Regions from separate parts of the Paenarthrobacter sp. RAF54_2 genome, predicted to be linked through region 2. Evidence: predicted binding sites of a transcription regulator. Region 2 holds the regulator's gene; the other holds the start of a gene.
The links. Region 2 encodes Rex, which represses fermentation and respiration genes when NADH is low (regulators of the CRP and FNR family bind a similar motif). Its sites were predicted from a motif close to CTTGTGAANNNNTTCACAAG; they were not measured.
Positions count from the first base shown of each region.

Region 1: a site for Rex is predicted at 8,746-8,765, ahead of AB4Y87_RS20850 (glyceraldehyde-3-phosphate dehydrogenase). Genes of this name have one in related genera too.

Region 1 covers NZ_JBFRDV010000024.1:55,818-66,708, reverse strand. Annotated here, with positions in the region: gene AB4Y87_RS20905 (L-idonate 5-dehydrogenase) at 1-103, shown strand, start outside; gene AB4Y87_RS20900 (FadR/GntR family transcriptional regulator) at 100-828, opposite strand; gene gndA (NADP-dependent phosphogluconate dehydrogenase) at 1,082-2,518, shown strand; gene AB4Y87_RS20890 (oxidoreductase) at 2,631-3,464, shown strand; gene epsC (serine O-acetyltransferase EpsC) at 3,461-4,045, opposite strand; gene cysK (cysteine synthase A) at 4,087-5,022, opposite strand; gene msrA (peptide-methionine (S)-S-oxide reductase MsrA) at 5,089-5,613, opposite strand; gene AB4Y87_RS20870 (Nif3-like dinuclear metal center hexameric protein) at 5,738-6,649, shown strand; gene AB4Y87_RS20865 (zinc ribbon domain-containing protein) at 6,740-7,477, shown strand; gene AB4Y87_RS20860 (YaaA family protein) at 7,487-8,251, opposite strand; RNA gene rnpB (RNase P RNA component class A) at 8,309-8,700, shown strand; gene AB4Y87_RS20850 (glyceraldehyde-3-phosphate dehydrogenase) at 8,985-10,472, shown strand; gene AB4Y87_RS20845 (hypothetical protein) at 10,544-10,753, shown strand; gene AB4Y87_RS20840 (HNH endonuclease family protein) at 10,876-10,891, shown strand, end outside.
Region 2 covers NZ_JBFRDV010000005.1:101,835-112,725, reverse strand. Annotated here, with positions in the region: gene AB4Y87_RS05940 (cytochrome c biogenesis CcdA family protein) at 1-52, opposite strand, end outside; gene AB4Y87_RS05935 (TlpA family protein disulfide reductase) at 58-663, opposite strand; gene AB4Y87_RS05930 (histidine phosphatase family protein) at 668-1,333, opposite strand; gene AB4Y87_RS05925 (YceI family protein) at 1,549-2,100, shown strand; gene AB4Y87_RS05920 (hypothetical protein) at 2,294-2,986, shown strand; gene AB4Y87_RS05915 (hypothetical protein) at 3,251-4,090, shown strand; gene AB4Y87_RS05910 (redox-sensing transcriptional repressor Rex) at 4,138-4,845, opposite strand; gene AB4Y87_RS05905 (glutaredoxin family protein) at 4,929-5,183, opposite strand; gene AB4Y87_RS05900 (HAD family hydrolase) at 5,476-6,291, shown strand; gene AB4Y87_RS05895 (endonuclease domain-containing protein) at 6,827-7,408, shown strand; gene AB4Y87_RS05890 (30S ribosomal protein bS22) at 7,598-7,696, opposite strand; gene AB4Y87_RS05885 (helix-turn-helix domain-containing protein) at 7,868-8,080, opposite strand; gene AB4Y87_RS05880 (3-deoxy-7-phosphoheptulonate synthase) at 8,232-9,389, opposite strand; gene AB4Y87_RS05875 (acetylxylan esterase) at 9,609-10,616, opposite strand; gene AB4Y87_RS05870 (DUF1961 family protein) at 10,678-10,891, opposite strand, start outside.

The DNA.
Region 1 (10,891 bases), on a different contig from region 2:
CGTGATAACGCACGAGTTCGACCTCGCCCACGGCCTCGAGGCATTCGACGTAGCCAGGAACTCAGCCGAGTCCGGCAAAGTCCTGCTGAACTTCCAGACTTAGTTTTTCGCCACGGGTACGAACACGCGGGGCTGGTCATTCCAGCTGGGCGCCAGCTCCGCGATCGTTTGGCGCATAATTTTTCCGGCCGCATCTTTGGCCTGCTGACCGTCGCCGGCGTCGATCGCGTGGGCGACATCAATGTGCCACTGCAGCGCCTGCTTCTGCGGGTGCTCAGGCATGAGTCCGTGCACTGTGCGTCCCGTCAGGGTCTCTGTCACCTGGCCAATCAAGTTGGCAAACATTTCGTTTCCGGAGCCGGACAGCACCAGCGCGTGGAACCGGATGTCGAGGTCAAGGAACCGTGGCATGTCTCCGGCGTCGCCGGCTTCCTTCATCGCCAGCGAAATATCCACGAGTTCCCGGCGCAGCGTTTCTGGAGCGTTTCCAGCTGCGAGTTCCGCAGCAACAGGCTCGACGGCGGAACGCAGCTCCGCGAGCGACCGCAGTTGGGCGCCACGACCCTCGCCAGCCAAGCGCCAGCGAATGACCAATGGATCAAAGGGATTCCAACGATGCGCCGGGAGGACGCGGATTCCGACACGCTTGATCGTCTCCACCAAACCCAGCGACTGCAGGACGCGGACGGCCTCCCGGACCACCGAGCGAGAAACGTTGAGCTCGTCTTCCAGATGTTCGGCCAGCATGACATGGCCGGTGGGAAGGGCGCCGCCCACAATCCGGGTTCCCAGGTGCTCTACGGCGCGGTGGTGGAGGCTGGTTGACATAGACGTAAGCATAGTGGGGGGAAGACATTCCGCGTGTAGCATCCGGTGTCGTGCTGCACGCTTGGGAGGCTGCGGAAGTCACGCACATCATAGACTGTTTATGACGTGGCGCAGTTCCACAACGTGGGCGCCACTTTCCTGCTCATGGCTTAAATACGTATGGTTTATTACAGCCCCTGGTTTTGAAATCGCTTCCTGCGTGCCCCCAGGGGGGTAGGTGGGACTGTTTGCACACGATCGAATTGGAGTTTTGATGTCAGCACACATCGGTGTCACCGGCCTTGCGGTGATGGGCGCCAACCTGGCCCGCAACCTGGCCCGCAACGGCTTCACCGTGGCTCTCCACAACCGCTCCGTGGAAAAGACCGACGCCCTGCTGGAAAAGCACGGCACGGACGGCGATTTCATCCGCACGGAAACTCTGCAGGAACTCGTTGATTCCCTTGAAAAGCCCCGCCGTGTCCTGATCATGGTCAAGGCAGGCGCTCCCGTGGACAACGTCATCGAGCAGCTCGAGCCGCTGCTCGAGGCCGGCGACATCATCATCGATGCCGGTAACTCGCACTACGAGGACACCCGCCGCCGCGAAGCCGCGCTGGCCAAGAAGGACCTCCACTTTGTAGGCGTCGGTGTTTCCGGTGGCGAAGAAGGCGCGTTGAACGGTCCTTCGATCATGCCCGGCGGCTCCCGTGAGTCCTACGACGCCCTTGGGCCGCTGTTGGAGAAGATTGCCGCAAAGGTCGACGGCGAACCGTGCTGCGCTTGGATCGGCACCGACGGTGCCGGCCACTTCGTCAAGATGGTCCACAACGGCATCGAATACGCCGACATGCAGGTCATCGGTGAAGCATTCGATCTCCTCCGCTCCGGTGCCGGCATTGAGCCGGCTGAGCAGTCCAAGATTTTCGCTGAGTGGAACAAGGGCGATCTGTCCTCCTTCCTGATCGAAATCTCCGCCGAAGTCCTGGGCCACGTTGACGCCAAGACCGGCAAGCCGTTCGTTGACGTCGTCGTGGATGCCGCAGGCCAGAAGGGAACCGGACGTTGGACGGTCATCTCCGCCCTGGAACTCGGCTCTCCGGTCTCCGGCATCGCCGAGTCCGTTTTCGCCCGCGCACTGTCCTCACAGGCCGAGCAGCGCAAGCTTGGCCAGGAACTGCTGGCTGGCGAAGAGGCTTCCGTGGAGATCCCAGAGACGTTCGTTGAGGACGTCCGCCAGGCACTGTACGCCTCCAAGCTGGTTTCCTACGCCCAGGGCCTGGACATGCTGACCTCCGCTGCCAAGGAGTATGGCTGGGACCTCAAGCTGGACGAGATCGCCTCGCTGTGGCGTGCTGGCTGCATCATTCGTGCCGAACTGCTCAAGGACATCACCAAGGCTTACGCTGCCGAGGAGAAGCCCGCCAACCTGTTGTTCGCGCCGGCCTTCACCAAGGCCATCGCCGAGGCCCTCCCGGCCTGGCGCCGCGTTGTTGCTACCGCCGTCCAACTGGGCATCCCGGTACCGGTCTTCTCCTCCTCGTTGGCGTACTACGACGGCCTGCGCCGCAAGCGCGTTGCCGCTGCGCTGATCCAGGGCCAGCGTGACCTCTTCGGTGCGCACACCTACGGCCGCGTTGATGCCGAAGGTACGTTCCACACGCTGTGGGGCGAAGACAAGTCCGAAATCTCGGCCGTCGACACCCACTAAGTTCCACCGCAAGGCCGGTTCTTCCCCGATACGCTGGGAGGAGCCGGCCTTTGCCGTGCCGGAACGGGTACTGGGCCATCGCGCGGGTGCCACGAGCCAAGGAGCCAGTGCCATGACCGACCGCATCGCCTTTGTCACTGGAGCATCTACCGGCATTGGTTTCGAGACGGCGCGTGCCCTGAGGTCCGAAGGCTTCATTGTGTACGCCGGCGCGCGTCGGGTGGAGAAGATGCATCCGCTTCAGGCACAGGGAATCACCGTCATGCACCTGGATGTCACCATCGAGGACTCCATGGCCTCAGCAGTCGCGCTTGTTGAGGCTGCACACGGGCACATAGACGTCCTCGTGAACAACGCCGGGTACGGCTCCTACGGCTCCCTGGAAGAGGTTCCCTTGGCCGAAGGCAGGCGCCAGTTCGAGGTGAACGTGATGGGTCTGGCAAGGATGACTCAACTCGTTATTCCAAGGATGCGGCAAGTGGGTTCTGGTCGGATCATCAACGTCTCCTCCATTGGAGGAAAGATCTATGAGCCCCTGGGCGCTTGGTACCACGGGACAAAATTCGCAGTGGAGGGGATGAGCGATTCTTTGCGGCTCGAGTTGAAACCGCACGGCATCGACGTCGTCCTCATTGAGCCGGCCGGAACAGACACCGAATGGGGCACCATTGCTGGGGAAGGCCTGCTATCCGCGTCCGGTAGAGGTCCATATAAAGGGCAGGCCCACGTCATGGCGGCAGCCTTGGCGTCAACATCCGGACAGCTGTTGTCCACACCTCCGAGGGTTGTGGCCAGGGCAATAGTTCGCGCGTCAACGGCAAAACGCCCCAAGACCCGCTACCCGGTGGGTAGGGGAGCCTGGAGCGTCCTGGCCTTACGGAGGGTGCTTCCTGACCGCGTCTTCGACGCCGTCCTCTGGAACTCCTACAAGAGGTTTACCAGCTAGATCCGGTATTCGATGTAGTACTCAGCCGGGTCAACCGCCGGTTTGGTTTCGGATTTCGCGTCGCGGTGCCGCCATGTGGCAGGAATGCCGGTGATGATCGACTCCGGGGGAGCGTTCTTCACCACGACGGCGTTCGCACCAATTGCGCTGTCTGCGCCGATCGTAATGGGACCCAGGACCTTGGCGCCGGCGCCGATGGTCACACGATCCCCGATGGTCGGATGGCGCTTGACCTTGGCAAGGGACCGGCCGCCGAGCGTCACACCGTGGTAGATCATCACGTCCTCGCCGATTTCAGCAGTTTCACCGATAACGACGCCCATGCCGTGGTCGATGAAGAAACGTCGGCCGATGGTTGCGCCGGGATGGATCTCGATGCCCGTCAGGAATCTCGCCAACTGGGAAATAAGGCGGGCGGGAAAGCGAAGGGCCGGGTTTTGCCAGAGCTTGTGGGTCAGGCGGTGTGCCCAGATGGCGTGCAGGCCGGAGTAGGCGAAAAAGTTCTCAAAAGAACCTCGAGCCGCCGGGTCATGTGACCGGGCGGCGTCGAGGTCTTCCTTAAGCCTTGCGAAGAAGCTCACAAAGACCTTTCTACAGGAAATGAATGCTTGCGGGCGAAGTGTTAGCCGCGGATATCGTCAAAGAGCACAGTGGAGATGTAACGCTCTCCGAAGTCCGGCACGATCACGACGATCAGCTTGCCCTTGTTCTCGGGACGCTTGGCGACTTCCAGTGCACCCCATACTGCGGCGCCGCCGGAGATGCCGGCGAGTACGCCTTCCTTGGAACCCAAGGCGCGGGCGGTGGCAACCGAGTCTTCAAGGGTAGCGTCGAGGACTTCGTCGTAGACGTTCGTGTCAAGGACCTCCGGAATGAAGTTGGCGCCCAGGCCCTGGATCTTGTGGGGACCGGGGCTGCCGCCATTAAGGATGGGGGAGTCCTTGGGCTCAACGGCAATGATCTGGACTTCGGGCTTGCGCTCCTTGAGGAGCTGCCCGACGCCGGTCACGGTACCGCCGGTACCGATGCCGCCAACAAAGATGTCTACTTCGCCATCTGTGTCAGCCCAGATTTCCTCGGCTGTTGTGTTGCGGTGGATCTCCGGGTTGGCGGGGTTGGCGAACTGCTGCGCCCAGATGGAGTTCTCGGTGTTGGCAACAATTTCCTGGGCCTTTTCAACAGCGCCGCGCATACCTTCGGAACCGGGAGTCAGGACGATCTCTGCACCATAGGCGCGAAGCATGACACGACGTTCCGTGGACATGGTCTCAGGCATGGTCAGGATGACCTTGTAGCCGCGTGCAGCACCAACAAGGGCCAGTGCGATTCCGGTGTTACCGGAGGTGCCTTCCACAATTGTTCCGCCCGGCTTCAGGGCACCGGACTTTTCGGCGGCGTCAATGATGGCCACACCGATACGGTCCTTCACGCTGTTGGCCGGGTTGTAGAACTCAAGCTTGACCGCAACGGTGGCCTCAAGGCCTTCGGTCAGCCGGTTCAAACGGACCAGCGGAGTGCGGCCGACAAGCTGGGTGACGTCGTCGTAGATCCTTGCCATGAAGATTATGCCTATCTCTGAAGAGGGAATGCTGAGGTCAGCCTAACCAGCCGCATCGAAACCCTGCTAAGCAGTTAGCCATGCAGAGTAATATTTCCGCGCTTTGGCCAGCTTTGGATTGATGATGACCTGGCAATAGCCCTGGTACGGGAACTTGGCGTAATAGTTCTGATGGACTTCCTCTGCCTCATAGAACTCGGGTAGCCGGCTTACTTCCGACACAATCGGATTGGCCCAGAGTGCTTGCGCGCGCTCGATGGCTTCTTCGAAGAGGATCTTTTCCTCCGTCGTGGTGTAGAACATCGACGAACGGTATTGGGTGCCTGTGTCGTAGCCCTGGCGGTTCAACGTGGTGGGGTCATGCAACGCGAAGAACATGTCAAGAATGACCTCCTCCGGCACCACGGTTTCGTCGAATGTCACCGCAACCACCTCTGCATGACCGGTAGTTCCCGAGCAGACGTCGTAGTAGTCAGGGTTTCGGACATGGCCACCCGTATAGCCGGAGACTACCGAACTGACACCGCGGGTTTTCTGGTACACGGCATCAAGGCACCAGAAGCATCCACCACCAAGTACAAAAGTTTTCATGATCTCTTCAATGGATTGGAGGGCCTGATGATTCCCGCAATACCTTACGGGACAATAACGCCGCTGGGCAGGTACGGCAGCTACCAAAACTGCCCCATCGGGTCCAGTAGGTAAGAATAAGAGTATGGAAGCAGTAGACACCGCCATTTCTGATGCGGATTCCAGCGACGACGCCGGGACAGTGGAAGCAAGCGGGGACCCGACTCTTGGCCAGGTGTTGCTTGCTGTTGAGGAGCTCTGGCCAGAGTCCTTGGCTGAGGACTGGGACGAGGTAGGCCTCGTCGTTGGGCGCCCCAACACGCCCATCACCAAGATCCTGTTTGCTGTGGACCCTACATTGGCTGTCATCGACGAGGCCATTGACTGGGGAGCGGGGCTCCTGATTACCCATCACCCGTTGCTGCTCAAAGGCGTGAACTCCGTCGCGGCCACCTCCGCGAAGGGCTTGGCCGTGCACCGGCTGATCGAAGCGGGCACCGGACTCCTGACCGTCCATACCAATGGTGACTCCGCCGTCGGGGGCGTATCGGACGTGTTGGCGGACGCCTTTGGCCTGGAGAATGTTGCTCCACTGACCCCTGCCGCCAATGGATTGCCCGAGGAAGGCATTGGCCGGGTTGGTGACCTTCCTGAGCTCATGACCCTGGGTGATTTCGCTGCCCGGGTCTTTGGGATGCTCCCCGCGGTGGCCGGAGGGGTTCGCGTGGCCGGTGACAAGGACGGTCTGCTGCGGCGCGTCGCCGTCTGTGGTGGTGCGGGCGACAGCTTGTTCGATGCCGTCAGGGCCAGCAATGCAGATGTCTATGTGACAGCAGACATGCGGCACCATCCGGCGTCGGAAGCGCGCGAAGGGGCGGTCAACGGCCGGCCGTACCTCATCGACGTCTCACACTTTGCCAGTGAATGGCTGTGGCTGCCCGTAGCCGCGGAAGCGCTCGGCAACGTACTGGGCGATCAGGGCTACGACGTCGAGATCCGCGTGAGCAGCACCAACAGCGATCCTTGGGACTTCATACTCACTCCCGGCGGGGACTAGAGTCTAGAAGATACGGACAATCCCAATAAACACGGGCCGTCCATCCGGAACTGATCCCCAGGGCCGGAAGCGATACAAGCGGAGGTAAGCGTGGCGAAAGCAGCACCGGCAGAACAACTGAAATTGCTTGAACTGCAGGGACTGGATGCCAAGCTCAAATCGTTGGCCGGCCGCCGGAAGGTGCTGGAAACGGATCCGCGGATAGCTGACCTGCAGGATGCACTGAACGTAGCCAATGGTGAACTGGGCGCTGCCAAGATGGCGGTGCACGACGCCGAAGCTGAACTGCGTCGTTCCGAAGCGGACGTGGAGCAAGTCGCCTCCCGCATCGAGCGTGACGAAGCCAGGCTCAACAGCGGAACGGGCCTCTCCAAGGACCTGGTGGCGCTTCAGAGTGACATCGCATCCCTTAACAAGCGGCGCTCCGACCTGGAGGACGTTGAGCTTGAAATCCTGGAGCGTTTGGACACCCTGCGGGAGCGTCAAGCCGCACAGCAGGCCATCGTGGATGACATCCAGGGTTCATTTGCCGGCATCCGCGCCGAATTGGACGAGGCAATTGCTGAGATCGCAGCCGAGGAAACCGTGGTCCGCGGGCAGCGTGCCGCTTTCGCGGAGGCTCTGGACGCCGGAATGCTCGCAGTTTATGAGAAGACGATTGCCAAGCGTGGCGTCGGGGCTGCCCGGCTGTTCCACGGGAAGTCCGAGGGGTCCGGCATGATGCTCAGCCCCGGTGACCTGGCCGAAGTCAAGGCCGCTGCTGAAGACGACATCGTCTTCTGCCCGGATTCCGGTGTCATCCTGGTCCGTTCGGCGGAGTGGAACTGACAGCTTCAGTCAGCTGGTCAGGATGATATTCAGCGCGTGCGGCTTGCGGGCCGAACCCTCAACCAGTTCCGCGGTCCAAACTTCGCTGGCAGCCTTCAGTAACTGATCCGGAGTTGCTGGAGCCTTCCCGCGCCTGGTCACCAGGTGCCTGGCAAACTCACCCCGCGTGTGTTTGGCGAAGTGGCTGACCACCGTGCGCTTGCCGTTTGCCTCGTTGAAAACATTCACTGTGACGGTTTGCGCTGCTGGTGGAGCCCACGCCGCTGCATACGTGCTGGAACGGCAATCAACCAGCAATTCTCCTTCAGCCCGTTTGGCGAGGGCCGCATTCAGGTTCGGCTTCCAGAAGGAGGCGAGGCGTCCGACGTCGGGCAGTGCCGTTCCCATGGACAGCCGGTAAGCCGGCACATGGTCACCAAAACCGATGGCACCCCACAGTGCCGAAATCACCAAAATCGATTCGGTTGCCTTGCGGCGTTGAGTCGGCGTCATCGAATTGAAGCCGAGCGCGTCATACAGGACTCCCGAGTAGACCTGGTGGGCCGGCGCCGCCGGTTCTGCGTGCAGCCGGGTATTACGTTCGACGTCGTCCTTCAGCGAGGCACCGACGCCAAGCAACGCCAAGGCGTCCTCGTGCGCGCTGACGGTGCCCAACGATTCCAGGACCTTGGCGCGGTAAGGGTTGAGCTCCGGAAAGCTAAGCGACTCCCATTCGACGGCGGGGCCTTTGACGGCGGGGGTCTTGCCTTCGGAAGGCGGCAGCAGAATCAGCACCTGACGATATTACCGGTGACCGGGGCAACCCTCGACGCCGGTAGACTGTACGGCGGATGGGTTGACCAGGCGGTCGCGCGTCACGGAAGTGGCTCGAGGAACGTCCGGGCTCCGCAGAGCAGGGTGGTGGGTAACGCCCACTCGGGGTAACCCGCAGGCCAGTGCCACAGAGAACAGACCGCCTTCGCGTGATGGTGCTTGCATCAGCATGCGGCAGGTAAGGGTGAAACGGTGGTGTAAGAGACCACCAGCTCCCTGGGTGACCGGGGAGGCTAGGTAAACCCCACCCGGAGCAAGGCCAGACAGGACACGTTTGAGGGCTGCTCGCCCGAGTGTCCGGGTAGGCTGCTGGAGGGCGTCGGCAACGGCGTTCGTAGATGGATGGCCGCCACTCCTTTGCCGGCAACGGCAAGGGATGACAGAACCCGGCGTATCGGTCAACCCATCCACATTTGCCACTGAGGTCCCGGGCATATGACGTCCATTGTGACTGCCATGTGAGTGATTTCACGCCCCCCGGCACCCAAGAGGACGCCCTTCCGCCTTAGACTTGTTATGAACGTAGATGTTCTGCCGCCGGGACTGCGTTCGCAGCCGGCGGTCTTTTCTTTGCAATCGTTCAAGGCGCTGTGGGTGGACCGAAGCCCGGCCAGTGCCCGTGCCGCAGGATTACTCCGGGCGGCCGCCATCTGCATACGAGGACGTATGTGGTTGACCCAAGGAAGGTAGTTCTGTGAGCCAGACGTCAGATTCTTGTCTTGATAAGTGGATGGGCCGGGAGGCTCTCGCCGAGGCCATGATTCCGGTGATCGGCCGGTTGTACCGGGAAAACAACGTGGTCACGAGCATCCACGGCCGGAGCCTGATCAACAAGTCGACCATGAACATCCTGAAGGCCCACCGCTTTGCGCGCCGGATGAGCAACACCGAGCTGCTGCTCGAAGAAACCGCACCCCTGTTGAACGCTCTTGCTGAGCTGGAACTCGGTGCGGCTGCAATCGACATTGCCCGCCTTACGGAGAAGTTCCGCGTCGAGGGCCACGGCACCTCCTTGGATGAGTTCCTGCGGGCAGAGCTCGCCGAAATCGTCGGAAAGCGTGGCGCTGATGACCGCACCAGTACCGACGTCGTGCTTTATGGCTTTGGACGCATCGGCCGCCTCCTGGCCCGCATCCTGATTGAAAAGGCCGGTGGTGGGCATGGCCTGCGGCTGCGTGCCATCGTTGTCCGCAAGGGCGCCGAGAACGACCTCGTCAAGCGTGCCAGCCTCCTGCGCCGCGACTCCGTACACGGTTCCTTTGAAGGAACCATCCGCGTGGACGAAGAAGCCAACACCATCACTGCCAACGGCGTTCAGGTCCAGGTCATCTACTCCGACAACCCCGCTACCGTGGACTACACCGCCTACGGCATCAAGGATGCCCTGGTAGTGGACAACACCGGACGCTGGCGCGATGCGGAGGGCCTGTCCCAGCACCTGCAGAGCAAGGGTGTTGCGCGTGTCCTGCTGACGGCTCCGGGCAAGGGCGATCTGAAGAACATCGTCCACGGAATCAACCAGTCCGACATCTCCGATGACGACAAGATCGTCACCGCTGCGTCGTGCACAACCAACGCCATTACTCCGGTACTGAAGGCCATCAACGACAAATTCGGTATCATCCACGGCCACGTCGAAACGGTGCACTCGTTCACGAACGACCAAAACCTGATCGACAACTTCCACAAGGGAGACCGCCGCGGCCGTTCGGCAGCCCTGAACATGGTTATCACGGAGACAGGCGCAGCCAAGGCTGTTGCCAAGGCGCTTCCGGAACTTCAGGGCAAGCTCACCGGTAACGCGATCCGCGTACCTACCCCGGATGTGTCCATGGCGATCCTGAACCTCAACCTTGCCAATGGCACCACACGCGATGAGGTCAACGACTACCTCCGCGAAATGTCGCTGCACTCGCCGTTGCGGAAGCAGATCGACTACATCGACTCGCCGGACGTTGTCTCCACCGACTTCGTTGGATCCCGCCGCGCAGGCATCGTTGATGGTCTGGCCACTATTTCCAACGACAAGAACCTCGTGCTCTACGTTTGGTACGACAACGAATTCGGCTACTCCTGCCAGGTGGTCCGTGTCATGGAGGAAATGGCCGGCGTAAACCCGCCGTCCTTCCCTGCCCGCGACATCGTGGCTCCCATCGCAGTGCTTGAGGCAGCCAACGCCTAAGCCGGGAAGTATTCACGGGTTTCCCGGCTGTGTCACTGGCATCAGCCGGGAAACCTGACCAAAATGGGTTCATGGAAAATGAATCGACTTTGGAACACGAGACAACGCTGGAACACGCGTTGGACGTAGCACGGGCCAACCACAAGCAGGCACAGAAACTGCTGGACCAGGCCATCGCAGCAAACGCCGCGGGGGACGTCAGCGACGAACGCGTCCAGCAATTGCGTACGCTGCTGGAGGTGGCTGCGGAAGACCTGCAACGCGTTATGCGTGAGCAGTAACCCGGGGAAGAACCCCACCACTGCAGTGTGACTTCTCCTACACACTGTGGATATCGGCTCTGACTGTCGGTGCCGTGTCCTACGCTCGAAGGACACCACCCACCCCGACTGGACGGAGCCCCTTGAGTATCACCTGGT
Region 2 (10,891 bases):
CGGCAAGCAGCAAGGATCCATTCAGGATCGTCTCGGCGAAAGGACTGTTCATCGGTACTACTCAGCCACTGCGGACGTAATGAGGGCCTTCAAAGTGCTCTTCTCAATTTCACCGAGGACACGGGAGGCAACTTTGCCCTCCTTGTCCAAGACCAATGTGGTGGGCACGGCACCCGGAGGAACGATTCCGGACACGGACAGGAGCACGGCACCGTCTTTGTCGTTGAAGCTCGGGTAGGTGAGGTTGAAGGTCTTGTCGAAGGCCTCCGCCGTGGCTTTCTCGTCACGCAGGTTAACGCCGAAGAATTGAACGCCTTGGTCCTTGAACTCCTGGTGCAGGGCTTCAAGCTGGGGCGCTTCGACGCGGCAGGGGGCACAGGCCGCGAACCAGAAGTTCAAGACCGTGACCTTGCCCTTGAGGTCTTCGGGCTTGACCGTGTCTCCGTTGAAGAGTGTGCCCTTGAGCGCCACGGGTGCAGCGCGGTCCGCTTTGGCGAACTCGGTGACGGAGCCATCCCCGGCTACATAGTTCTTGTTATCGCCTTTTCGGGCTTGCTCTGCGAGGGAGTCCTTCTGGGCGCAGGCTGACAAGCCCATGGTAAGTCCTGCCAACAGGACACCACCGGCTGTGAGCACGCCGCGGCGCGAAAGGTTGTTATCCATCTATCTACGCCCCCGGGGTGCTTGCTGCACCGGGAAGGAGCACCGCAGCAGGTTCGCTGTATTCGACCCGCACAATCTTGCCGTCGCCGTCCAGGGTCAGGGATGTCAGGGAGGTCAAGGTGCATTCACGCTTACGGGGGTCGTGCGCCAGCCGGCGGCCCTCGGCGGACAGACGGGTGGACCAGATGGGAAGCTGATGGCTGACAAGGATCGCCTCAGCGCCGTCGCCACCCAGTTCGATTGCCTTGACGCGCGCGTCCTCAACGGCAGCCAGGACCCGCGCGGCTTGCTCTTTGTAGGGCTCGCCCCAGGACGGGCGCAGGGGGTTCCGGAAATAGAGCCAGTGCTTAGGCTTCAGGAATTCGCTGCGCGTGGGGTGAAGTCCCTGGAAGTGGTTCTCCGCTTCGATGATCCTGGGGTCCGTATGGATCTCGAGATGGAGCGCCTCGGCAGTGGGCATTGCCGTTTCCTGGGCGCGCGTCAGCGGCGAGGCGACCAGGTGGACAATCCTGGCACCCTCGCTTGCGCGGACGGCAAAGTGCTCAGCCAGCATGCGTGCCATTTCCCGGCCCCGCTCGGAGAGATGGAATTCAGGCAGCCGGCCATAGAGGACGCCATCGGGATTATGGACCTCGCCATGGCGAAGCAGATGGACAGTTGCTTGGGGCATGTTTACCAGTTTCTCAAAGAAGCGGGGCGATCCGAAATCTTCTACCGCTAGTAGAACTCAAAGTTTTCCAGAAATGTTCCGTGAAGTTGGAATAAAAGATGCATATGCATGTTTATACTAGACACGAAGCTCGGTTGACGTTTCAAGTAAATGCATCAACCAGTCGACCGGGCAAGCCAGCGGTACCTTCCACTACATACAGGAGCAACATCATGATGACCCTTCCCGCCAACGTCACCACCGGCATCTGGACCCTCGACGCTTCCCACAGCGAGATCGGCTTCACCGTCCGCCACGCAGGTATCAGCAAGGTCCGCGGCGTGTTCAAGGACGCCGACGCCACCCTCGAAGTTGGCGAGACGCTGACCGACTCGAAGGTCAACGCCACTATCCGGACGGCCAGCTTTGACTCCGGCGACGTCAACCGCGACGGCCACGTCAAGGGCGAGGACTTCTTCGATGTGGAGAAGTACCCGGAGATCACCTTCGTATCCCGCCACGTCAAGGCAAACGGCGACGGCTTCGATCTTGTGGGCGATCTCACCATCAAGGGAGTCACCAAGGAAGTTTCCATCGAAACCGAATTCAACGGCGTCGCAGTGGATCCCTTCGGCAACACCCGTGCAGGCGTCTCCGGCGAAACCACCATCAGCCGCAAGGACTTCGGCCTGACCTGGAACGCCGTGCTTGAGGCCGGCGGCGTCCTTGTCAGCGACAAGGTTGTCATCAACCTGGAACTCGCGTTCATCGCACCAGCAGCTCCATAACTCCACGGCAGCTTGCACGGGAGTTTGTACGACAGTCCCGAGTAAACGGCGCCCCATCACAGTTCCGCTGTGGGGGCGCCGTTTCGCATGCTCAGAAGTCACCCTGCGATTATTCGGCAAACAGCCTGTAGTTAGCTGCGAAGTAGCTCCGAATTTCCTATGCATCCTTCAACCTGCGGTCTAAAGTGATGCCATGAGTAACCCAGATGAAGCACCAGAGCCTCAGCAGCCCGGCGCCCAGCCTCCGCAGCCCGGCAACGTTCCTCCTGCGGGTTACCAACCGCCGCAGGGCTACCAACCACCCCAGGGCTACCAGCCGCCGTCGCAACCTGGCCAGTATTCGCAACAGGGCCAGCCGGCACAACCAGCGCAACCAGGACAGCCAGGTGGTTTCCACTTCGAAATGCCGACCGACGGACCCCGCAACTTCAATGACGTCCTTCCGCAAGGTGGGTTCTCCGGCCTCTTCAAGACCATGGGCCTGCCCACCGAGCTCAAAGTGTCCTACTTCATTTGGGTCATCTCGGGACTCCTGGGGCTCCTCTTTGGCCTCATCGGGCTTTTCGCCATCATCGCCGCGTTCGCTTTCATGCCAGGAGTCGCCGCACTCCTTCTGGTACTCCTGATCATCAGCCTTGCTGTTGCAGCCGCCCAGATTGTCCTCGCCATGAAGATGAAGGAAGGCAAGGAATGGGCACGCCTTGCCTTGACCGTCCTTGCCGCGGTTTCGCTGTTGCTCGCCATCTTTGGCTCCATCAACACCGGCGGGCCCGGGGCAGGCCTGGGTGGCAACTGGCCTGGCTTCCTGGTCAGCGCTGTGGCCGTCGTCCTGATGTGGTTGCCGAACTCACAGCTGTGGTTCAAGGCAGTAAAGGGCGCCGTCTAGCCCGGCTGAAGTACCGCCGTCGGGCTCTCCTCCAAGGCGCCCTGACAGGTGCACAGGCCGTGGTGGTCCATCGGACCACCACGGCCTTCATCATGAAGGCGTACGCCATGGTGATGATTTCATCGGAAGCAGGAAATTCCTGCGTGTGATCATCCGCAGCACCGGACCCCGGAGGTACGGTGGAAGCAGAACCAGGCTGGGGGCAGGGTCTTTTTGCTGATCCCGGCAGCCGTACCAGCAGTCGAACACAAGCAAAGGAATGCCATGAGCAACCCTCCATACCCGCCGTCCAACGCGGGGGACGCCAATCCGGGCGACGCCAACAAGGGCGACGCCAACAAGCCTGAGCAGCCGGGCCAGCCATCCACGCCCCAGTATGGTCAGCAGGCACCGCAGTACGGTCAGCAGACTCCCCAATATGGCCAGCAGCCGGCCGCACCACAGTATGGCCAGCAATCCCCGGCCGCACCACAGTATGGCCAGCCCCCGGCTCCCCAGTACGGCCAGCAGACGCCACAGTACGGCCAGCAGTCGCCGTACGGCCAGCAGCCTTCTCCCTACGGTCAACAGGCTCCGCAATACGGTCAGGACACCAACTGGCCCAGCCAGCAGCCCGGTCCCACAACGGTTCCGCAGATGGTCAACATTTCCTTCTGGATGATCATCGCGGCGGGCATCCTGTCCGCCATCAGCTCGCTGATCCTGGCCACCACCGGCTCGGATGCCTTCATCAACTCGATGATCCGGCAGGCCGCACAGCAGGGCACTGAATTCCCCGAAGGCTCCCTGGAAGGCATGCGTGGCGGTATCGTCGTTGCCGCGATCATTGGGGCAATCGTGTCCCTTGGCCTCTACGCCTTGGTTGCATTCCCGGTCCGCAAGGGCAAGAACTGGGCCAGGATCCTGGGCACCGTCTTCGCGGCGATCTCTGTCCTTGGCCTCGCCGGACTGTTCCAGTTCGGTGCCACGTACGGCATCCTGCAGCTCTTGGTGATCCTGCTGGGAGTTGCCYCAATCGTCCTGCTGTACCTGCCGGCGTCGGCTCCGTACTTCCGCAAGCCGCAGCCTTTCGGCAACCCTTACCAGAACCCTTACGGCCGCTAAGCCGACAAGCTTTCTATAACAACTCAGCGGGCGCGGACCCGGTAAGGCTAGACAGCCTGACCCGGTGTCTGCGCCCGTTGTGCGTGGTAGGCCAGGATCTGCAGCTCGGTGGCCATGTCCACCTTGCGGAGGTTCACGTGCGGCGGAACCTGAAGGAGAACTGGAGCAAAGCTCAGGATGCTGCGGATGCCGGCCGCGATGACGCGATCGCAAACTGCCTGGGCAACGGTGGCTGGCAAAGCCAGCACCACCATATTGGTGTGTGTGCGTTCCAGGACGCGTTCAAGTTCTGCTGAATCGCTGACCCGCAACCAACCCACCTCATTGCCGATCACCATGGGGTCTGCGTCGAAAATAGCCACGACGTCGAAACCCCTGGATTCGAAGCCGCCGTACCGCGCCAGCGCCTTGCCGAGGTTACCGGCACCGACGATTGCGACCTTCCAGTCGTGCGTCAGGCCAAGGGCTGCGGCAATGTGACGGCTCAAGTATTGGACTTCATATCCCACCCCGCGGGTCCCGTACGAGCCGACGTAGGAGAGGTCTTTGCGGAGCGTGGAGGAGCTGACGCCTGAAGCCTCGGCCAACGCGTCCGATGACACACGTTCCACGCCTTCTGCCAGGAGGGAGTTGAGCGCGCGCAAATAGAGGGTCATCCGGGCCACAGCCGCGGGCGGGATCTGCTTGGCGGCAGGTTCGTTGTCCCCGCTTGTTGCCCCCGGGGACGGTTCCAGCGCAGTCACGGTTTTCTCCATTGCGTCGCTTGTTGTTCCACTCTATGGCCCTTGGCCGGACTCAACAAAAGCCGGTACTTCCGGGTAACAGAGTCCCCTGATCCTCAGCCGTCAAGGGTTCTTTTCAAAGTACGGGTCAAGCGCTGCTCGTCGATCTTCCAAAAGTCGCGCTGGACCCCATCCACCAGCACCACTGGAATTTCCTCCGCGTATCGCTCCTGCAGTTCCGGGTTACCGTCGATTGCCTGCTCGGTCCACTGGACACCCAGCGCCGAGGTGACGCGCTCGACGGCGGCACGCGCCTCCGTGCACAGGTGGCAGTCAGCTTTGGTGAGGAGAACGACGTCGGGAATAGCCATGACACAACGGTAACCGCCCCAACGCTCTCTCACATCCACCGCCCTTCCCCCCAACCCTCTCTCACATCCTGACCGGTTTCCCCCAAAGCGCTCTCACATCCTGACCGCTTTCCCCCGATGCTCTCTCACATCCTGACCGGTTTCCACCAACGCTCTTGCACATCCCGACCGGTTTCCACCAACGCTCTTGCACATCCCGACCGGTTTCCACCGATGCTCTTGCACATCCCCACGGGGCAGCCCCACCGTGCGCCCTCAACGCCGGGGCCTGGCGATTGACTAGACTCAAGGCATGCCCGACGAGAAGAACGCCGCTGTGGTCGCCGACGCCAAGGTTCCGCAGCACACCGGCGAAGCCGCTTTCTTCGACGTCGACAACACTTTGATGAAGGGCGCCAGCCTCTTCCATGTGGCCCGCAAGATGTACGAACGCAAGGCCTTCACGCTGTCCCAGGCGGCTGGCTTCGCGTGGAAGCAGTTCAAGTTTGTAATGCGCGGCGAGAACATGGACGACGTCCATGCCGTGCGCGACTCAGCCCTGACGTTGGCCGCCGGGATCACTGTGGAGGACATCAAAGCCCTGGGCGAAGAAGTTTATGACGAAATGATCGAGTCCCGGATCTGGCCTGGAACCAAAGCGCTCGCCGAGCAACACCTCCGTGTAGGCCGGAGGGTATGGCTGGTGACGGCGACCCCTATTGAGGTTGCCACCGTCATCTCCACAAGGTTGGGCCTGACCGGCGCGCTGGGAACCGTCGGCGAAGTCCATGACGGAATGTATACCGGCAAGCTTGTCGGTGACATTCTGCACGGCCCGGCCAAAGCCATCGCGGTCCAGCTCATAGCTGACCAAGAAGGCTTGGACTTGGACCACTGCTGGGCTTACAGCGACTCCGCCAATGACATCCCCCTGCTCACTATGGTGGGCCACCCTGTGGTCATCAACCCCGACTCCAAGCTGCGCCGGCATGCCCGCGACAACAACTGGCCGGTCTACGATTTCCGATCCGGTCGCCGTGCAGCAACCCTGGGGCTGAAGGCGGCCACCGTGGGCGGTGCCATCTATGGGCTGTGGCGTGGATTCTCAAAGTTCCGCGGGCCCCGCTAGCCGTTCCTCCCTCACATCCCAACGCGTTTCCAGCGTTCCTCCCTCACATCCCCACGCGTTTCCAGCGTTCCTCTCCCACATCCTCTGGTGCTGCTGGCCTACCTGTGGATAACTTCTGCACGCTTAGCGGCTTCCAAGGAACAATGCGGGTATGCAGAACTCGTTACTCAACCAATCCAGCCCGCTCTTGGGACCTTTCAGCCTGAACGACGCCAAGGCAGCGGGAATCGATCCTTCAGACATTTGGCGCAGCAGTAGCATCGTTCCTGTGAGCCGGGGCTTGTATCGGCCGACGGATTGGGATTTCGACCTCTCGTCAGCTGCCCGTTCCCTCTCGTCAGCCAGCCCTGGCGCTTGGATCTCCCATACAACGGCAGCCAGGCTCCATGGTTTTGTCTTGCCGGCGTGGCTATCGGATTCAAATGAATTGCATTTGAGCAAACCGCGACGTCTGCCGTCGGTCCGGCGCAAAGGCATCATAGGGCACACTGAAACGCTCTTCGAGGGAGAAATTGAGCAAGTCCAAGGGATTTGGATGAGCACTCGAGCCAGAACATGGCTGGACTTGGCGCGTCGTCTCCCCCTTCATGACCTCGTATGCGTGGCAGATCAGTTGATTCGCATTCCACGGCTGAATCTTGAGGGGCGCGATACACCGTTCGCCACTGCCGAAGGGCTTCGCAGCATGGTCGAACGGCACAAAAACCGCCAAGGCGTAGTCCGGGCACGGGAAGCTCTGGACCTTATGCGCGTCGGGGCCGACTCGGCTCCAGAGACTTTGCTCCGTCTGGCCATGCTTGATGCCAACTTGCCGGAACCTCAGCTCCAGGTGCTGCTCCGCGCGAACGATCCCTTCTCGCCTTCAGCGGATTTGGGTTTCAAGAGCCGTCGCCTCGCGATCCAGTACGACGGCGGCCATCACCTTGAGGAGGAGCAGATGCATAGCGATCGGCGCAGGGATAAGGCGTTTAGAGCAGCCGGTTGGACTGTCCTTGTCTTCGGAAAAGATGACCTTGCGGACAACTTTGGCAACGCCGTTCGGCAGATTAAGAGGGCGCTACGGACTGCATGGATGGACCCATCCGTTGCATCCGGGTTTGCCAAGAACGCGACGTGAGAGAACATCCCGCCAGAAGCGCCACGACGTGAGAGAACATCCGGCCAAAAGCGTCCCCGAGATGAGAGAACGTCCGGCCACAAGCGCCGCGACGTGAGAGAACATCCCGCCAGAAGCGTCGGGATGTGAGAGAGCAAAAATGCCCGCCGCCTTGGAAGGCAACGGGCATTCACGCTTGGTGAAGTATCTCTACTTCTTATTGCGGCGCTGGTGGCGAGTCTTGCGAAGCAGCTTGCGGTGCTTCTTCTTGGCCATACGCTTGCGGCGCTTCTTAATAACTGAACCCACGAAAGTTCCTTACAAACTAGATGAAGGTCCTGTCTGTTGGAACGGATCCGCGGACTAGCAGCAGACAGTACAACTGACAGATTCTTACATTGACGTAAAACGTTCCTTAACAGAGTACCGCTTCAAAGGGGCACCCCGTGACCACGGTCCGTGGGACGGACCCCGGCGCCCTCATGCGGTCTCGGATTGCCCGTCGACCACTGCACCCTTGAGGTACTGGGCCACGGCCTCTTCAGGCACCCGGAAGGAACGGCCAAACCTGACGGCAGGCATTTCCCCTGAGTGGACCAGGCGATACACAGTCATTTTGGAAACGCGCAGGACCTCGGCTACTTCAGCCACAGTCATGAAACGCGCATTCGAGAAGTTAGTCTCCGCGGACATTTCCCATATTCCTTTGCTCTCAGCTGGACAGGACACCCCCAGTAGAACGGTGTGCCGATGCTGAGCCATCAAACAACCATGTGCTAGATACTCTAGAGGCTGAAGTGACCAATGTGAAAGCATTTCCGGTAAGTGGGACTCTACTCCCCGGCTACTCCCCCGAAACCAGCCGGCGCTTCCGGGCAGACGCAGCGAGCTGTTCCAGCACCGAGGCGGTGACGTCCCATTCCATGCAGGCATCGGTGACGCTCTGGCCGTAAACGAGCTCCTGCTCCCCCGCGAGCTGCTTGGCCACATCCAGGTTCTGCGCCCCTCCCACGAGGAAGCTCTCCAGCATGACGCCAGCAATCGGTGAGGTCTCGCCCGCCTCAAGTTGCGCACCGATTTCCAGGGCAACTTCAGCCTGGCGGTGGTGGCTCTTGCCGCTGTTGGCGTGGCTGGCGTCCACGATCAAGCGCGGGTTCAGCCCCTTGGAGCCGAGCTTGGCCGAAGCAGCTGCAACATCGTCGGCAGAGTAGTTGGGGCCCTTGCGCCCGCCGCGCAGGATCACGTGGGTGTCCGGGTTGCCGGACGTCGCCACGAGAGCCGCGCGGCCGTCGTCGTCGATTCCGAGGAAGGCTTGTTCAGCGGCAGACGCGCCGCACGCGTCGATGGCCACCTGGAGGTCGCCGTCGGTGCCGTTCTTGAAGCCGATGGGCATGGACAGCCCGGAGGCAAGCTGGCGGTGGATCTGGCTTTCGGTGGTGCGAGCGCCGATCGCACCCCAGGAGACGAGGTCGGCCATGTACTGCGGGCTGATGGGTTCCAGGAATTCAGTGGCGGTGGGCAGTCCCAGCGCGGTGACCTCTTTGAGGAAGCCGCGGGCTGCCCGCAGGCCGGCGGCAATATCGTGGCTGCCGTCCAGGTGGGGATCGTTGATGAGGCCCTTCCAGCCGACTGTAGTGCGGGGCTTCTCGAAGTACGTCCGCATGACGATCAGCAGGTCTTCCTTGTGCTTCTCCGCCTGGCTGACCAGCCGACGTGCGTATTCCAGACCGGCCTTGGGATCGTGGATGGAGCAAGGCCCGACGATTACCAGCAGGCGGTCGTCCACGCCGTCCATGATGGCCCGGACTTCATCCCGACCACGGTCGACGACGGCAGCTGAGCGGGCGTCCAGCGGCAACTCGGCGATGAGGTCCTTAGGGGGCGGAAGCGGCTCGAAGCGGGCCACGCGCAAGTTGGAGGTGGCGGGCTGGGAAGCTTTCCCGGCAGCGGGGAGTGCCTCGTTATCGAGTGTCTCGGTGGATTCTGCAGCGATGCTGGTCATTTCTGGGTCCTGTTCCGGATGCGGAGCGGGCCCCTTTTCAGAACCCGCCGGATATGGCGAAGGGCAGAGAATAATCTCTGCCCTGCTGGCTCTGAAGGAAAGTTGGATGCGTGTCAGTTAGACGCGGGCCCCTCCAGAGCCAACGAAAAATACGCATACCAACGGTTAGTCATAGCCACACCATAGCCGCGGTTCGTCAAACCGGGCAAATTGGGTCCGTCATGATGACAAAAGTTTGCGAAGGAACTGGAGCTGCTTGATCCAGTGGTGTTCCTGGCCGCCTTCGTGGTTGTTGAAGCGGTAGACCTCAATGTCCTTAACGGGCCCACCTCCCGAAAGACCGTAATTGTTAAAGCTCGCAAATACGGTTGACGGCGGGCAAATGTCGTCCATTTGGGCGGCTGAGAACAGGGCGGGCACTGTGGCTGCCCGGCCGAGATGCACGCCATCGAAGTAGTTCAGAACGGCAAGCATGGGCTCGTACTTGTCGCGGTGCCGCCCCAGGAAGCCGGCAATTTCGGGGTATGGCCCGCGTGGCGCGATGTCGATCGCACGGGGAAAGTCCTGCAGGAACGGGACGTCGGGCAGCGCGGCGATCACGCCGTCGAGCCTTCCGGCCACCAGCCCGGCGGCCGCCACCGTGATGCCACCACCTTGGCTGATTCCGGCGAGCACCACTTTGGAAGGGTCGACGGCGGGATGGCTCTGCGCCGCTTCTACCGCACGGAAGGCGTCCACGTAGACCCTGCGGAAGTAGTAATCGTCCTGATGGTCAGCTCCCCGGGTCATCAGCCCTGCATAGTTGATGCCGCCGGCTGATGGATGCGGATCCGGGGTGTCACCGGATACGCCCCCATAGCCCTGACCGCGGGTGTCCATGATGAAGTGGGCGTATCCGGCCTGCGCCCACCGGGTGTTCTGGTTAACCAGTCCGCGTCCACCGGAGTAGCCGATGTACTCCACGACAACGGGAAGTTGCTGCCCTGGTTCAAGGTGCGAAGGAATGTGGAGCCAGCCCTTGATGCGGCCTCCACCGAAGCCGGAGTAAGTGACGTCGAAGGTGTCGATGACGCTGAGGTAGTTGTCCATGGGCTCGAACACAGCATTCAGCGGCAAGGTCTGGGCCTCGGCGATGGTGCGCTCCCAGAAAGCGTCGAAATCAGCAGGCGGAACTGCGCTGGAAGTGTAGTTACGGAGCTGCTCAAGGGGCAGGTCAAAGAGAGGCATGAGGACATCCTACGTCATAAGGTTGTGTCGTCCGTCACGAGACGTCAGATCTGGAAAAGGGCTACAGCGATGTGATGGAGAGGTTCCGGTACGCCGCCCGCAAAGGGGCCATCTGACGTATCCCGAAGTAGCCGCCGCCCAGGAGTTCCCGGCTGGTGTCCACCCAGTCAAACAGGGGCAAATCATTAATCGAAAAGACCACGCGGGGACCATCTTTGATAACTTCCATCCGATAAAAGCCGCCCGCGTCTTCGGCTGGAGGAAGCGGGTCCGCT